DNA from 2 places in the Jeotgalibacillus marinus genome. Region 2 is predicted to be linked to the other one. Evidence: riboswitches for the same ligand, from Rfam matches in the RefSeq annotation. Region 2 holds a riboswitch; the other holds the start of a gene.
The links. Region 2 has a riboswitch for FMN ahead of ribD (bifunctional diaminohydroxyphosphoribosylaminopyrimidine deaminase/5-amino-6-(5-phosphoribosylamino)uracil reductase RibD). Riboswitches for the same ligand answer to the same signal wherever they lie in the genome.

Region 1 (6,262 bases), on a different contig from region 2:
TCAAGTTTACGCATGTTCATCTAGTCACCACCTTGGAATTTTTACGTAGGAATTATTTAGAGTTTATACTTTATTGTATCAAAATAATAAGAAATGAGCCTTTAAAATTTATAACGGATTGATAGACTACTACTTGATTTTGTCCCATTGATCGAAGTCATAAAGGAGCGTAAAAAAGCAAATCAAGTTAGGTGAAAGGAGCCCATAAATCGGCTCCTTTTGTCTAATGAACCTTATTTTCCTTCAGCTTCAAACAATTTCACAATTTCAATAATGGTTTGTGTTGCTTTTTCCATATTTTCAACGGAGATGTATTCAAATTTGCCGTGGAAGTTTTCACCGCCAGTAAAGACATTGGGTGTTGGCAGTCCCATGTAAGATAGCTGTGAGCCGTCCGTTCCGCCGCGAATGGGTTCAATAATCGCTTTTATGTCAAGGTTGTTCATTGCTTTTTCAGCGTAATCAACAATTTGGTGTTCGGGTTCAATTTTTTCACGCATGTTGTAGTATTGATCTTCCATTTGGAGCGTCGCCGTACCTTTTCCGCGTTTAGCGTTAACTTCTTTAACAATACGCTGTAAAAGTTTTTTACGTGCTTCAAATTTTTCACGATCGTGGTCTCGAATGATGTATTCCATTGTTGTTTCCTCAACATCGCCTTCCATTTTCATTAAATGGAAAAACCCTTCGTAGCCTGACGTAAACTCTGGTGCTTCGTCAAGTGGTAATAATCCATTTAATTCTATGCTGGTTTTTAACGAATTAACCATTTTGTTTTTTGCGGTTCCAGGGTGAACGTTGGTCCCTTTGACGACAACTTTTGCGCTTGCTGCGTTAAAACTTTCGTATTGAAGCTCGCCAAGTGGTCCACCATCGATGGTGTAGGCGTACTTAGCATCAAATGCTTTCACATCAAACTTGTGAGGACCGCGTCCAATTTCTTCATCCGGTGTAAATGCCACACGTATGCGACCATGTTTGATAGCAGGATTTTGCACTAAATAATGCATCGCAGTCATGATTTCAGTGATTCCAGCTTTGTTATCAGCACCAAGCAATGTAGTGCCATCTGTAGTCATGAGTGTATGCCCTTTATAGTTTGCTAGCTCTGGAAATTCTTTTGGTGTCAGGACAATATTCAGCGCTTCGTTTAACACGATGTCATTGCCGTCATAGTTTTCTACGATTTGAGGATTAACGTTTTTGCCAGTAAAGTCTGTTGCTGTGTCAACGTGGGCTAGAAAACCAATTGTTGGAATGTCTTTATTGGTATTTGAAGGTAAAGTAGCCATTACATAAGCATGGTCATCAATTGTTACTTCTTGCATACCAATATCCTTTAGTTCATTTACAAGATGTCGTGCAAGCTCCCACTGACTTTTAGTGGATGGTGTCGTCGAAACGTTTGGGTCTGATTGTGTTTCCATTTTTGCATATGTAGTTAACCGTTTAATTAAGTCTTTTTTCATCATAAATCCTCCTGTTCCTTCTGCTTTTTTTCAGTATATCATTTAAGGGTGCCAGCTACCTCTCAAATAAGTAGAGAAGTTGCTGGCACCCTATTGTATTTAGTCTGTTTGAACTTGGTTGTGTAGTATCCAAGGTCGTAATTTTATAAATAACGGGATAAACAAAGCGGTAATAATAACCCCTTTGATTAAATTAAATGGTAGAATCGCACCGATTGTGGTGTACCATTTGACAGTTGGATCTAACATAAAGTCCATGCCGAAAAACCACGCGTAGGCTGGAAGAATTAAAAAGTAATTTAAAACAGCTAGCAAAAGCGCCATAATGATTGTGCCTGACACAAGTCCAGCTGCCAACGCCTTTTTCGTATTTCTTTTATGGTAAATGAATGCGGTTGGAAGAATAAATGCACACCCAGCGATAAAATTAGATAATTCGCCGATTGGTACGCCGCTACTACGAAAAAGGTAGTACAAAATGTTTTTCAACGCTTCAACGATGACCCCTGCCATTGGTGAAAACAAAAGTGCAGCCAGTAAAGCTGGTATGTCGCTAAAATCAATTTTCAAATATTCGGGTAAAAACGGTAGTGGAAAATTGAGTAGCATTAAAATAAATCCAATTGCACTAAACATCGATAACTTCACTAACATTTGAGTGTTTTTCATACGAGTAATCTCCTATTCCTTCGTTCCACTCATTGAAGTTTTTGGCACATTGACGTGGCTCATATTGGAATAACCATATTTTTAGCCCACAAATAAACCCCTCTGACGCGTTCAGAAGGGGAGAAGGCAGCTTTAAAAAGAGGGTATTATTCCACAGAAAAGAACCCTCGTCGCAATGCCTCCATCTTCTCCCATCCAGACTGTAACTGTCGGCCTCCGGTTCGCACGGAGTCAGCAAATAGAAATCTATTCGCTCGCGGGCTCAAACAAAGTTTTACCGCCGGTCGGGAATTGCACCCTGCCCTGAAGATGGAACGATATTTTATTTTACTCTTTAGTTATACACTGCTGGGTCATAAATTTCAATGAATCGGTACTTTCATTAAAATAATGGTGAGGTAAATGGGATATCGAAGTTTGGTGAAATATACGCGTTTCCTCCTTTTTTTATCGAAGCCAATGCTTGTTTTATCCGCAACTCATTGACCTATGAACTATAAAACACACCTTTTATAGAAAAAATTTTACATTTCAGCAGGGTTTTCACCATATATTGGAGAAGTACGTCAGTAGATTGAATTATAGTAGGGGGTTTCAACGAATATGATTTCATTTAACCAGCCTGATGTAGAAAACTTTTTCCAAACGTTTGGAATTCAATCATTTGCCGTAAGTCCAGACGAATCACAGCTTGTTTTTAGTACAAATTTAAATGGGAAATATAATTTATGGGCGATGGATTTGCCGAATACGTTTCCTTATCCACTAAGCTTTCATAATCAAAGCTGTTCAGAGCTCAAATATGATAAGAACGGCAACTTTATCATTTCTATCATGGATAAAGATGGTGATGAGAATGGTCAAATTTATGCGTTGCCACCTCAAGGCGGGGATTTAAAGCCAATTCGTCTAAAGGAAGATTCACGTCATATGGTCGCTCAGCTTTCGGATGACGGTAATCGCTTGTATTATACATCCAACAAAGATGATCAAACGTATTTAAAATCATATTGTTATGATGTGACGACTGGTGAGGAAGAAGTCATCATTCATGGTGAGGGCGCTGCAACATACTTGGTTACGAAAAGCCCGAATGAAAAGAATTTCATTTACCTTAAGCATTTTGCAAATACATACACATTAGCTTATGCGAAAGTTGGAAATAATGATGTATTGCTAACGCCTGAAACGGATAAACATCATACTGTTTCAAGTGCTGTATTTGTGTCTGACAACGAAATTTATTTTGTTACAAATTATGAATCAGACTACTCGTATTTAGCTAAATTTGATTTAGAGAAAAGTGAATTTAAAAAAGTGATTGAGGTTGAAAATGAAGACTTCATCGATGTTCAATATGACAAAATAACCAAATCACTTTACCTCGCAAGCCAGCAAGGAGTTAGTGATAACTTATACCAGGTTCATCTAGAGGATGAATCGATTGAAAATGTAGAGTTACCAGCAAGTGTCATTGAAGGGGTAACGATTGCTGAATCGGGAAACCTTTATATTTTGGCAAGTTCAGCTACTCGACCGGCGAACCTTTTCCAACGAAAAGAAGGCTTATGGAATGCGCTGACAAATTACGGTGTACCGGGTGTAAAAGAAGAAGATTTAGTAGAACCAGAAGTCTTTTCTTATCCGTCTTTTGATGGGCTAGCCATTGAAGCACAATTATTCAAGGCGAAAGAAGAGAATAGTAACGGCCATGTCATTTTATGGCCACACGGTGGACCGCAATATGCTGAGCGTGCAACGTTCCGCTCTTTGTTTCAGTTCCTCGTTCACCGCGGCTACAGTATCTTTGCACCAAACTTCCGTGGTTCAACGGGATACGGTCTAGCTTTTACAAAAATGGTGGAAGGCGACTGGGGGCATGGGCCAAGGCTTGATAACATTGAAGGGCTAGAGTATTTGATTCAGCAAGGCTATGCCGATCGTGAAAAAATATTGCTGATGGGTGGAAGCTACGGTGGTTATATGGCACTGCTTCTGCACGGCAGACATCCTGAATATTTTAAAGCGGTGGTCGATATTTTCGGGCCTTGTAATCTGTTTAGCTTTATTGAATCGGTTCCTGAACATTGGAAGCCAGTGATGAAGCAGTGGGTGGGCGATCCTGTTGAAGATAAAGGAAAGCTGACAGAGGACTCACCGATTGAATACCTTGATACGATGACAAAACCGATGCTTGTCATCCAAGGTGCGAAGGATCCACGAGTTGTTCAGGCAGAATCCGATCAAATCGTTCAAGCGTTAAAGGACAAAGGGCGAGAGGTCGATTACCTTGTGCTTGAAGACGAAGGACATGGGTTCTCCAAAAAAGAGAATGAGATCAACGTTTATCGTAAAGTGTTAGCATTTTTTGATCAGTATATTTAAGTAAATGAAATCAGTTTTCTCAAACTTTGAGGAGGCTGATTTTTTTCAATAAATAAGCTGATGTTAACGCAAATAAGTATTTTTCCTATATATTAAACCTATTCGTTTATACCTAATGAATAGGTTTAGTTCTCTTGAAGATAGTTAATTCGGTGGAAAAGATTTAATATAAAAATATAAAGGAAAGTAAGAGGAGGTGCGAAGATGGCAAAATTGCGTTCAGAAAACCAATATATTAAATCAGTTAGACTAAAAAGAGACCAAATTAAATCTTTCAATCATTTCCCACTCAATCTCCCTGCCATCCAATCGTTGGATAATCTATTGTTCCATCCAAATATCACCTACATCATTGGTGAGAATGGGATGGGGAAATCAACGTTGCTTGAGGCGATTGCTGTTGCATTAGGGTTTAATGCCGAGGGTGGATCAAAGAATTTCAATTTTTCAAGCTATGACTCCCATTCTTCTTTGGATGAGTACCTACGAGTTGCAAGAGGTGTACAAAGGCCAAAAGATTGTTTCTTTTTTCGAGCGGAAACATACTATAACCTTGCTACAAACATAGAAGAAATGGATCAAGACTCTGTGGGAGGAGCGAAAATCATTGATGGATTCGGTGGAATTTCGCTTCATAAACAGTCACACGGTGAATCATTTTTTGCAGCATTTCTTCATCGTTTTCGCGGACATGGATTATACATATTGGATGAACCGGAAGCAGCACTATCTCCCCTAAGGCAAGTATCGATGCTTGGCCGTATCAATGAATTGGTTCAAGAAGGATCACAGTTTATTATTGCAACACATTCCCCGGTTCTTATGGCTCATCCAGATTCTACAATTATTCAATTATCCAACGAGGGCATGAATGAACTAATGCTTGAGGAAACAGACCATTATACGGTCATGAAACAATTCTTTGACGACAAAGACCGATTGCTTCATCACTTATTTAAATAAATTACCATGGGGTTCAGGGGGATATCATTTTGCTATTACAGTTGATAGTAATCGAACTGAATGCCACGTTTGCTCCGCTCAATATCTCAACAAGATCAATTGACGGTTTTGTCGAATGATATTTTTTATCTAATACAGTAAAAACCCTAAAGAATGGACTAGATTCTTTAGGGTTATCCACTACTCATATGGATTTTGGACTTTCCGTGCTTTCTGCAATGGGTTGCATTACATAATGTACTTTGAATAGATTAGAAAACAGTTTACGCTACTAATCTAATTTATCATAAGTAAGCGCTAATGTGTATAGATAAAAAACCCTATAATGGAAGCGTTATCTATAGGAGTAATCACCTAGCAATAAAAGAAATGTGAGAATATAAATGACACTACCGTATTGATTTTACCTGTTATTTGTTCTTTAATTCCTTATACAATGAGCCTTTGACTCACCTGTTTTCTCCGTGATCTCCTTGATACTGTATTTCTTTGTATCGTATAGATCGTCTTTGATAAAACCCATTTTAATAGAATTGAATCACCTTGAATCTTTAATACTTACAAACATACCTTCCCACTCCTACTTATTATTTTGGGATACTGAACATGTTCCACAAGCTAAGATATCATACACCCCTGAAAGAAAAAACTTAAAAGCCAGTTTTTTCTTTCGGGGCTACAGTAATGCTTAGTTAGATAGTGATAAGGCGATTAGTTCTTATTCTAGATCGATTGCTGGAAACTAAACTAAAACTTTAGCGGATAATTCTATCAAT
Region 2 (6,262 bases):
AACTATCGAATTCTTTTGAAGGGTACAACACGGTTTAATATTAAGAAAATTTTCATCTTCTTTTTGTGCAATTTGCATTACAATGTGATTATCTCATTTAGAATATTTCACATGTTGCTTTTTATAGTGTTGGGGACAAAAATAGTGGGGGTAAAAGAACATGAATTGTAGACTAGCAACTGTGCAAGACGCTATACATATTTATAATATAAAGAAAGATCTAGTAGCCAATACAAACTTTTTTATCACAATTCCACCAGAATTAAATTCTCAAGAAGAAGAATTTTTGATGAAGAGAAATTTTGATAATGGAGGGGCTACCTTCGTTATGGAAGATGAGAAAAAATCAATTGTAGGATTCATATTCTTATCCAAAGGTTCGAGACAAAGAGTTTCTCATGTTGTAAATATTGGGATGGGGGTTAAGAGAGAAAATTGGAGTCAAGGAATTGGAACTATTCTATTGAATACAGGTATAGAATGGGCTCAAAAAAACTCAGGGATAAAGAAATTAGCTCTTGGAGTATTCTCAAATAATCCTAGAGCTATAAAACTATATGAAAAACTTGGTTTTAAGGTTGAAGGTGTTAAGAAAGATGAAATTAAGTTAAATGATGAAAATCTTGTGGATGATATTCTTATGGGGTTAAAAGTTAATTGAAAATTTAAATTAATTGTTAAAGGAGATTATTATGAAACATATTTGAATTACTTATTACTCCAGAATTAGTTGAGTATATAAAATTGTAAAAGATAATATCAAAAAAAATGACAATATGGATAATAATGATAACATTCAAACACCAGAAGCTGCGGTTGAATGGGCTGAAAATATCGGGCCATCAACTTTGAACATCGTGTGTAACAAAGTTATTCAATTTTTTAAAACTCTATTATGCTCTACCTCTACGAGACCAAATCACAACAGGTATAAGAACTAAGGATAAAAATCCTCCACTCAAAGATAATGTAGCATAACTTGTATTAGCTACTACCATTCCCGAAAGAGCACCGCCAGAAGCTCCTGCTAATGCAATAAAAACATCAAGTGTTCCTTGTGTTTTCGCACGTGTTGAAGGCTCTGTAGAATCAACTATTTGAGCAGTACCACTAATTAAACCAAAGTTCCATCCCAATCCAAGTAAAGAAAGAGCAATTACTAACAGAATCATTGAATCACTTGGTGCGAATGCTGCTAATAAGCCAGCGAATAACAATGTAATACCCGAAGCTATGCTCATTGCTGTTCGACCAATTTTATCAACAAGAATACCTGTTACAAGTGAAGGTAGATACATTGAACCTATATGAAATCCTATAACAATTCCGACTTCAGCTAAACCATGACCATGATGTTTCATATGGACTGGTGTCATGGTCATAATTGCAACCATTACAATTTGAGTTAGAACCATAACCGTTGCACCGACTGTAAGACCTTTTTTATTTATTGTTTTATCAACAGAATCCGATTTATTTCCATGCTCATTTTTTTGTTTATAAGCTGCTATCCTTTTTGCAATATTTAATGGATCGGGACGCAACATAATAAAAAGTACAAGTCCTGCTAAGATAAATGCTGTAGCTGATAAAATAAATGGACCTGCAAGAGCCGGAACACCAATGGAAAGAGCAAATTTACCCATAATTTCTACTAAATTCGGACCTGCAACAGCCCCGAATGTTGTCATAGCCATTGTAGTACTGATTGCAGTTGCTCGTTGTTTATTGTTTGCTAAATCAGTCCCTGCATAACGAGCTTGTAAATTTGTTGCAGTTCCTGCGCCATAAATTAGGAGAGAAGAAAATAAAAGAATTACACTATTCATCATGGCAGCAATCACAACTCCAATTGCTCCGAGTCCACCTACAATAAAACCTGTCGATAAACCTGTACGACGTCCATAACGTTGAGAAAGTTTTCCTACGATTAAAGCTGCTCCTGCTGCCCCTAAAGTAAATAAAGCTGACGGAACTCCTGCATAGGCATCAGTTCCAAGCATTTGTTGGGCCAAAAGAGCACCTACCGTAATCCCTGCCGCAAGTCCCGCCCCACCAAAAATTTGTGATAGACTCACAACAAACAACACTCGTCTATATAATTTTTTTAGCTTTTCTGGTGAATCTATATAACTGTCGATTGAATCTTGTTCTTTACCGAACACTTATAAACACCTTCTTATATTTATTGATTTATCTTGATGATTAAAACGTAACCATTTTGTCAGCCCATTCTACAACCTTAATACAATCATCCATTGTAGAAATCGGACATGAAGATGTTTTATCTAGTAATCTCGATTTTAAACATGTTCCGCAAGCCAATAGTTCACCCATTAATTCCTCAAATTTATTCATTTCTTCCTTAACTTTAAACCTTGGATGTTCAATGTTTTCACATTCAACGGCTTCACCCATTAGAAAAATTTTGACTTCATGTTCTTTCATTAATCCAGCATTAGCAAATCGAAAAGCATTCCACGCTTTCTCAGGCTCTTTTGTCTCCAAAATGATCCCTAATTTCATTTTTAATCCCCCGAACTAATGTAATTATTTCGTTAATTGTTGCCATTCTCTAACACCGTCTTCCAATCGAAATGCAGTAATCCCTTTTGCCTTCAGAATTTCCACTGCTTCTGCCGACATTAAACAATAAGGTCCTCTGCAATAAGCAACTACATTACAATTGGCTGGCAAAGACGAAAGTTTATCTTCCAATTCTTCGATAGGAATAGAAACAGCACCAGGAATATGAGCCTTTTCATATTCTTCTTTCAATCTTACATCCAACAGTAAAACCTCACCTTTATCCATTCGATCTTTAAGCTCTGAAAGAGTTATCCCTTCTATACCAAGTTGATTATTTAAAAACTCTTCTTTTATTTGTTGTACCTGCATATGCTGCTTTTCTGATAATGCATGCAATGAGTTTAAAAAATCAGAAATTACTTCATCCGCTAGTTCGTATATGACGTAGTTTCCTTCCTTCTTAAACTTAACTAACCTCGAATTGAAAAGAGTTTTCAAGTGTTGAGATACATTAGCAACAGACATGGTTGTAATTTTTGCTAAAGCATCCACAGACTTAGGACCTTGTGATAAAAGGTCAAGAATTTCCAATCGTTTAGGGCTTGATAAACTTTTCCCTATCCTTGCGAACTCTTGATATAATAAGTCCTTTAAATTTCGTTCATTAAGCATGTAAAAGCCCCTCTCAACTATTCAATTAATTTATTGAATAGTAGAATTCTAATCGTAAATATAGTCTATGTCAATTACTTCTTCTTCAACAAACCTGCTTACTTTAGTTGTATAATTTCAAAACAAAATGAAATTTTTAAACGACTTTTTATTTTTTAAACAACTTTATTATCTCTGTACAAAAAAGCCCTACAGATTATCAAAATGTTAATCTGTAGAGCTTTTTCATTCACTGGTAAATCCATTGGTAATGTACGGTAAATTCCTTGGCGAACATTGGTAAGAAATATGTCAATGGTGGTAAAATCTAATGGCTGTAATCAAACAATGAACAATTATTAGATATCAGTTTCTGTAAGTACATCAAATTTTGTGCTTTCTCGTCCCCAAAAACAAAAATACCTTTTTGAACTAATGTTGTACTAATTTAATTAAAAGAAACTGTCAGAAGATATTTGGTGTACTTACAGTATTCATTATTTATAGTTAAAATAAATTCATATCTTCGACTTCATCTATCCACTCGGAAATTATCAGTTTTCATATAAACGACAGGTAATCCGAAGACAAAAACCTTTACAAAACACTGATTTATCAGACATAATGAGATTACAATCGAATCAGTTATCCTTCGGGGAGGGTGTAATTCCCTACCGGCGGTGATGGACCTCGGTCCTCAGTCCGTGACCCGGCGATGCCGGTGGATTTGGTGAAATTCCAAAGCCGACAGTGAAAGTCTGGATGGGAGAAGGAAGAAGCGATTAGGTGAAAAAATTGTTCACTTAAACGCTTATTTATCTATGCTTTCATCGCCCCCTACAAACGATTATAGGGGGCTTTTTTGTTGTCATCCAAAAAGAAGAAAGGTGATAGCATGGATCAAAAATGGATGAAGTTAGCTATTGAAATGGCGAAAAGTACAATGGGGCAAACGTCTCCAAACCCGGCAGTTGGAGCGGTTGTGGTGAAAGATGGCCGAGTGATTGGGATGGGTGCACATTTAAGAGCTGGAGAAGGGCATGCTGAAGTAAATGCGTTAAAGCAAGCAGATGACGAGGCACGAGGAGCAACGATTTATGTCACGCTCGAACCTTGCTCACACTTTGGGAAAACGCCGCCATGTGCAGAATTAGTTATTGAAAAGGGAATAAAGCGAGTGGTGATTGGTTCGGCCGACCCAAACCCGATCGTTGCTGGTAAAGGAATTGCTCGTCTGAAACAAGCTGGAATTAACGTGGTGGTTGGTGTTTGTGAAGAAGAAGCTCGCTCATTAAATGAATTTTACTTTTATCATGTTGCAACACAAACACCATTTGTCACACTTAAAGCAGCAATGACATTAGATGGCAAAATTGCGACAGAAACAGGAGATAGTAAATGGGTCACATCACCTGAAGCAAGAGAGGATGTTCATTTAGATCGACATCTTCATGATGCCATCTTAGTTGGGGCAAACACAGTAAAAGCGGATAATCCATCTCTCACGACTAGACTGCCCAATGGAGGAGTTTCTCCGATTCGAATTGTTTTAGATACAGCATTATCAATAGGGGATCATTCCACTATTCTAACGGATGGATGCGCGCGGACTTGGGTGATTTGTGGAAAAAGCGCATCTAAAGAACGAGAACAACTAATTACGAGACACAATCAAGTATGGATTATTCGTATGGCTGAAGAAAAAATTCTATTGCCAGAGCTATTAAAAAGACTTGGCGAAGAAAAAATTCATTCTATTTATGTAGAAGGTGGAGCCAAAGTGCATGGAGCATTTTTGGACCAAAAGCTAGTAAACCGATTGGTTATGTATATCGCACCAAAAATAGTAGGCAATGGGCGTGCTTTCTCTGTCTTTAATGGTGCAGGTGTATTGAAAATGGATGACGCCTGGAAACTTTCAATCGAATCAATGCATACGATTGGACCAGACATTAAAGTAACAGCTCTTTTGCAAGAAAGAAGGTGACGATGATTGTTCACAGGCATTATTGAAGAAGTTGGTTCTGTTGTTTCAATGACACGTGGGAGCGAGTCGATGGTGTTAACAATTAAAGGACCAAAGGTAGTAAGTGACGTTCAGCTAGGCGATAGTATTTCTGTAAACGGTGTTTGTTTAACGGTAACAGAATTCACTGATCAAACGTTTTCAGTTGATGTGATGCCAGAGACTGTTAAAGCGTCTACATTGCATCAATTAAAAACCGGTTCTCGCGTTAATTTAGAACGTGCGATGGCAGCAAATGGTCGATTTGGAGGCCACTTTGTCTCAGGTCACATTGATGGTACTGGAACGATTATTTCCCGTAAACAAAAAGAAAATGCGATTTACATTTATATTGAAATGGATCCGACTCTCATGCCTTATTTTATAGTGAAAGGTTCAGTTGCTGTTGATGGTACTTCATTAACGGTTTTTGACGTAGAGGATACGGCAATCATGATTTCACTAATCCCTCAAACAGTTGATGAATCAATTGTTGGGTCGAAAAAAATGGGTGATCGAGTCAATATTGAATGTGATATGATCGCGAAATATATTCAGCGTTTCCAGCAGCCAGGTACTACGCAGCCTAAGAAGAATAGCGTTGACGAATCATTTTTACAAAAACATGGTTTTATGGATTAGGAGGATGACGTTATGTTCAACCGCATCGAAGACGCATTAGAAGATTTAAAAAGAGGGAAAGTAGTCATTGTCGTGGATGATGAGGACCGTGAAAATGAAGGTGACTTTATCGCTTTATCAGAAGCCGTCACTCCAGATATAATCAATTTTATGATAACAGAAGGCCGCGGACTTGTGTGTGTGCCGATTACTGAAGAGCGTGCAAATGAACTAGAGCTAAAACCGATGACAGACAGGAATACAGATTCACACGGTACGGCTTTTACTGTGAGTGTTGACCATATTGAAACGACAACGGGAATTAGTGCCCCCGAGAGAGCATTAACGGTACGAGAGCTAGTTCATTCAAGTGCAACTGCAACAGATTTTAACCGTCCAGGTCACATCTTTCCGCTTGTCGCAAAAAAAGGGGGCGTACTAAAACGTGCAGGTCAT

Region 1: another riboswitch for FMN. It lies ahead of AB1471_RS04655 (ECF transporter S component); the one in region 2 lies ahead of ribD (bifunctional diaminohydroxyphosphoribosylaminopyrimidine deaminase/5-amino-6-(5-phosphoribosylamino)uracil reductase RibD).

What each region holds. Positions count from the first base shown of each region.
Region 1 covers NZ_JBFMIA010000002.1:336,965-343,226, reverse strand. Annotated here, with positions in the region: gene AB1471_RS04665 (hypothetical protein) at 1-20, opposite strand, end outside; gene pepT (peptidase T) at 234-1,469, opposite strand; gene AB1471_RS04655 (ECF transporter S component) at 1,569-2,138, opposite strand; FMN riboswitch at 2,318-2,453, opposite strand; gene AB1471_RS04650 (S9 family peptidase) at 2,742-4,523, shown strand; gene AB1471_RS04645 (AAA family ATPase) at 4,728-5,486, shown strand.
Region 2 covers NZ_JBFMIA010000005.1:95,880-102,141, reverse strand. Annotated here, with positions in the region: gene AB1471_RS08270 (GNAT family N-acetyltransferase) at 161-661, shown strand; gene AB1471_RS08265 (MFS transporter) at 894-2,165, opposite strand; gene AB1471_RS08260 (DsrE family protein) at 2,206-2,526, opposite strand; gene AB1471_RS08255 (ArsR/SmtB family transcription factor) at 2,551-3,201, opposite strand; FMN riboswitch at 3,825-3,958, shown strand; gene ribD (bifunctional diaminohydroxyphosphoribosylaminopyrimidine deaminase/5-amino-6-(5-phosphoribosylamino)uracil reductase RibD) at 4,076-5,167, shown strand; gene ribE (riboflavin synthase) at 5,174-5,827, shown strand; gene AB1471_RS08240 (bifunctional 3,4-dihydroxy-2-butanone-4-phosphate synthase/GTP cyclohydrolase II) at 5,840-6,262, shown strand, end outside.